DNA from 2 places in the Cupriavidus sp. 05T41 genome. Region 2 is predicted to be linked to the other one. Evidence: riboswitches for the same ligand, from Rfam matches in the RefSeq annotation. Region 2 holds a riboswitch; the other holds the start of a gene.
The links. Region 2 has a riboswitch for cobalamin ahead of AC1DKV_RS26600 (TonB-dependent receptor plug domain-containing protein). Riboswitches for the same ligand answer to the same signal wherever they lie in the genome.
Positions count from the first base shown of each region.

Region 1: another riboswitch for cobalamin. It lies ahead of AC1DKV_RS09690 (TonB-dependent receptor); the one in region 2 lies ahead of AC1DKV_RS26600 (TonB-dependent receptor plug domain-containing protein).

Region 1 covers NZ_JBFTLQ010000011.1:177,596-180,058, reverse strand. The annotation lists gene AC1DKV_RS09690 (TonB-dependent receptor) at 1-1,099, opposite strand, end outside; cobalamin riboswitch at 1,225-1,482, opposite strand; gene AC1DKV_RS09685 (methyl-accepting chemotaxis protein) at 1,774-2,463, shown strand, end outside.
Region 2 covers NZ_JBFTLQ010000053.1:19,163-21,625, forward strand. The annotation lists gene AC1DKV_RS26600 (TonB-dependent receptor plug domain-containing protein) at 1-1,176, opposite strand, end outside; cobalamin riboswitch at 1,259-1,504, opposite strand; gene AC1DKV_RS26605 (hypothetical protein) at 1,724-2,068, shown strand; gene AC1DKV_RS26610 (cell division protein ZapA) at 2,065-2,406, shown strand.

The DNA.
Region 1 (2,463 bases), on a different contig from region 2:
TGTAGGACTCGGCATCGCGCCAGTGGCGCTGGCTGGTGAGGTAGTAGAACTGGTTGCGCACGGTCACGCGTTCGTTCGGCTGCCATTGCGCGGCCAGGCGCGTCCAGCGGTCGCGGTAGGTGATCTCGCTGTCGCCCACGTTGTAGTTCTTCGTGCGCAGCGACGTATCCAGGCTGCCGTTGACCAGCGGCGTACCGAAATAGCGCATCGGGTGCTGGTCGCCGTCGTCATAGGACAGCGTGACATTGAACTCCGGCGAGACGTCGAGCCGCACCGCGGCGGATACGGCCACGTTGCGCGATTCGCCGCGTTCCACCCAGCCGGCGGAGCGTCCGTAGTTGACATTGAAGCGGTAGGAGAGGTTGTCGTTGACCGCGCCGCCGGTGTCGAAGGCCGCGCGCGCCGTCCGCTGGGTGCCGCCGGTGAGCTGCAGCTCGTTGGTGATCGGCGCGCGCATCGGCTTCTTGGGAATCACGTTGACCACGCCGCCGATGGCGCCCTCGCCATACATGACCGACGCCGCGCCGCGCAGCACCTCGATGCGGTCAACCGACCAGGTATCGAAGGGGAAGGTCACCGTGCCGGCCGCCACGTAGAGGCGCGTGCCGTCGTAGAGTTGCATCACCGAGCCCTGGCCCGAGAAGCCGCGCGCGGTCAGCGCGGTGCCGCCGTTGCCGGGGGCGCCGTTGGCGATGATGCCGGTGGCGCGGGACACGGCGTCGCTCACGGTCAGGTCGCCGCGCTCGCGGATCACCTCGCCGGGCAGCACCTCCACGCTGGCCGGGGTCTCGAGCGGCGTCAGTCCCAGCCGGCTGGCGGTACTGGCAGGTTCCGACAGCGACAGGCCGGGCAGCGCCGCCGCGCTGCTGATCACCACCGGCGGCAGCACGGCGGCGTCTTTCGGTGCCGGCTGCGCATGCGCGCGGCCGGGTGCTTCGGTGTCTTCGGCGGCCCGGGCGGCCTCCGCGCCGGCGCCGGCAAAGGCCCCCAGCGACAGTGCCAGCGCACAACCGCGGGCCAGCTTGCGGCGGGTGGGGGAAAACCGGGGCCGGACAGGGCCGGGCGGGGCGGTGCGGGTGAAACGGGAGCGCGCGGGCATGGACTTTCCATCGTGAGCCGCAGGCGACCCCGCCCGCGGCAATGAACGAACAAGCCACGGACGCGCGCGCAATGGCGCCGGGACGCATGCCCGGCAGCCTCACGCCTTGCCGCCCGTCCGCAGCCTCGGTGATCGTTCGCAAGGCCGGTATCCGGGCTCGCAGGGGGACGCACTGCCGCTTGGGCGCGTCCAGGGTGCCGCCTTCCCACGCGTTCCGACGCGCAGTGGCTGCCGCGGCCTGTGGGCCCGGCGTGACACCTTTCTACCTGCTGACCGTTGCGGGGGCAGCACAGGATTTGCCGCGCACATGGCGGCGCACCTGTTTCCCGTTTAACCCTCGCCGCGTGTCGCGCGGCGGGGGCACCTTCGAACCTGTTGCAATCCAATTGCAGGAGCAATGTGGAAAGCGACCGCGATTGTAACGGGATTTCTACTGTGCTTGCCTGGTGGCCTGGCCCTTCGTTGTGATCACGCACACCGGGGCGGTGGTGCACCGGGATGGCGATCTGCGGCGCGATTTTGGTGCTTTATGCGCCATTCCGTCCGCATCCTGGTGGCTTCTTGCGGAGATGCCGCACGCAGCGCTAAAGAAGACAAGGTGCGCTCCGATATCCGTGCATGCCGCGTGCCTTTTGCATCGCCGGCGCATGCCTGGATATAAAGCGAACCCTTCCATGAATCACCTGACCCTGCGAAAAAAGCTGTGGATCCCCCTCGTGCTGGCCTGGCTCGGCCTGCTGCTGCTGACCGTGACGCACGCCTTCCAGACCCGGCAACTGCAGATGGCGGACCGTCGCGGCGAACTGGCCAACGTGGTCGACATGTCGCTGTCGCTGGTGCGTGACTACGCCGAGCAGGCGCGCCTGGGCAAGATGACCGAAGACGAAGCCCGTGCGCAGGCCATCGCCCGCATCGCCGCGCAGCGCTACGGCAAGGATGGCTATATCACCATCGTCGGCGCGGATTCGGTGCTGGTGATGCATCCGATCAACGCCAAGCTCAACGGCAAGAACATGATCGACTTCAAGGATGCCAAGGGCAATGCCTTGTACGTCGAGATTGCCGCGCGTGGCGCGTCGCCCGAGGGCGCGGGACACCTGGACTACTGGTGGCCCAAGCCCGGCAGCGACCAGGCCAGCCCCAAGATCGGCTACGTGGCCCGCTACAAGCCGTGGGGCTGGGATCTCGTCGCCGGCACCTATATGGATGATGTGCAGGCACAGTTCCGCGCTTCCCTGTATCAGTCGCTTGGCCTGCTGGTGCTGCTCGGCATCGTGATCTCGGTGGTGGCCACGCTGCTGATCCGCAGCATCCAGCGCTCGGTCGGTGGCGAGCCCGCTGCGGCGGCGGCGCTGGCGCTGCGC
Region 2 (2,463 bases):
CGAGGCGATATTGCGCACGGGCGCGGTGTAGGCGCTGGAATCCAGTTCCTGCTGCGCGTACTCGGCGCCGAACAGCAGCGTATGCGTGGGCGCCAGTGCGTACTCGTTCTGCCAGGTGTACTGGCGGTTGCGCGTATTGAAGCGGCTGTCGAACAGGCCGTTCTTGGTGGTGTTGCTGCGGTCCTCGCTCTGCGCCACCTTGAAATGCGTACTCCAGTCCCGGCCCAGCTTGCCGTTAACGAAACCCGATACCGTGTACAGCTCGCTGTTCATCCACCAGACGTCGGTGGGCTTTCCCGTGGTGCTGTCGTAGGACAGCTTGCTCTTTGAATAGTAGGCCGTCACTCCCGCATCCCAGTCGCTGGTGAAGCGGTGCTTGACCTGGCCCGATACGCTCTTGTTGTCGTACGGGTTGTCGTTGGGATTGGCCTTGGGCTGCTGCTGGGTGTTGACCGACGAGAAGCCGTCGGTCTTGATGGCCGAGCCGGTGATATTGAACGAGGTATCGCCGATCTGGCCGCCGTAGCCCGCCGTGCCCTGCCGCGTATTGTTGCTGCCATACTCGATCTGCGCATTGGCCGCCGGGGGCTGCCCGGCGCCGCTCTTGGTAAAGATCTGCACCACGCCGCCAATGGCGTCCGAGCCGTAGAGCGCCGACACATTGCCCCGCACCACTTCGATATGGTCGATCTGGTCGGGCAGAATATTGGCCAGCTGGGCCGTGCCGCTGCTGACCGAGGAAACGCGCACGCCGTCGATCAGGATCAGCGTCTGGTTGGAGTTGGCGCCGCGCATGAACAGGCTGGTGTTGGCGCCAAGGCCGCCGTTGGTGGCGAACTCCACGCCGGCCTGCGAGCGCAGCAGCGTGCGCAGGTCCAGCGCCTGCGAATTGACGATGTCCTGCTGCGTCACCACGGTGGTGTGCGGCAGCGCCTCGGTCAGCGACTGGGCCGTGCGGGTGGCGGTGACCACTACCGGCGTCAGCTGCGCGGCGGCAGGCTGCGCCGCGGGTTCCGGCACGGGCTCCGGGGCGGACTGGGCATGGACAAGGCCGGGCGCGCCGGCGGCGAGCAAGGCAAGCAGCGCGACGGGCAAAGGCCGTAGGACAAGTGCGTGGGTGGACTGGCGGGACGCCGGCAATGCCGGGCGGCTCGACCTGGAAGACGATGAGCGCATGATGCGAAGAGGGAGAGAGCAGCCTGGTCCGTTCCCCCGCGGACCGTCTGGCGATGAAGCGCGCCACTGCTCCTGCGGAAAGTGGCGCACTCTCGTTCAGGCCGGTATCCGGGCTGGCGACACTGGTCCGACCGCCTTCCCGGACCTTGCGGTTCAGTGGCAGATGGGCCGGCCCTGCGATTCTTGCGATCGCGGTCGCTTACCGTTGCGGGGGCAGCACAGGTTGGCACGCCTGCGCCCTGGCGGCGCAGGCTGGCTCCCTGTTTCCCGTTGAACTGCAACCCTGTAGTGAACAGAACTGCGAGCACCTGGAACGTGCGCGAGTGTAGGCAGTTTCAAGGCGAGCGTCAATGACGCCCGCCGGCATCCCCCAAGCCAGGCGCAAACGCGCGGAAGCGGGCAGAAAATGGCCGCCACGGCGCCCGTTGGGCGACGTTGCGTGCAACTTCGGCGCGCTGGCCCGGTCACACCGGGCTGCTTTCGCCATCCGCCCGATAGCGCTTGGGCTAGAATCCCAAAACCCGAGACCCTAGATATGACAGGCTCCATGCTCAACGAACTCGAACAACTCGCCGCCAAGATCGGACGCGTGCTGCACCACGCCGACACCCTTGCCGCCGAGAACCAGCGCCTGCGCGAGGAGATCGAACGCCTGCAGGCCGAAGCCAGCCAGCTGCGCGGCGATCGCGAGGCCATGGCAGCCGACCGCGAGCTGCTCAATATCAAGATCGAGGAAGCGCAGCTGCGCATCCAGTCGATCCTCGACAAACTCCCCACCGCCAGCGACGCCCGCCAGCTCGACCTGCTGGGCGACGGCGACTCGGCCGGCCACGCGGCCAGCGCCCATACCGCTGACAGCGCCCACACCAAGGCACCCGGAGAAAACGCATGAGCAACAAGCAAGTCGAAGTCAACATCGCCGGCCAGTCCTACCGCTTCGCCATCGCGCCCGACAACGAGGCCGCGCTGCTCGAGGCCGTCGCCCTGGTAGACGACCAGATGACCCGCCTCAAGGGCGGCGTTTCCGCCAAGGGCGTGGAACGTGTCGCCGTGATGGCCGCGATCAGCATCGCCTCGGACCTGCTATCGCTCAAGCGCAAGCAGCAGGAAGACGGCACCATCCCGGTGGACGCCGTGCGCGCGCGTATCCGCGAGCTCAACGAACGCGCCGACGAGGCCCTGCGCCAGTACGCCCACGTGGGCACCAACGCGCCGGTCTCGCGTGGCTGAACGCGGGTTCGGGTGCGCGCCCGCATGGCGCGGTGCCCCGCACGGCACAGGTATTGC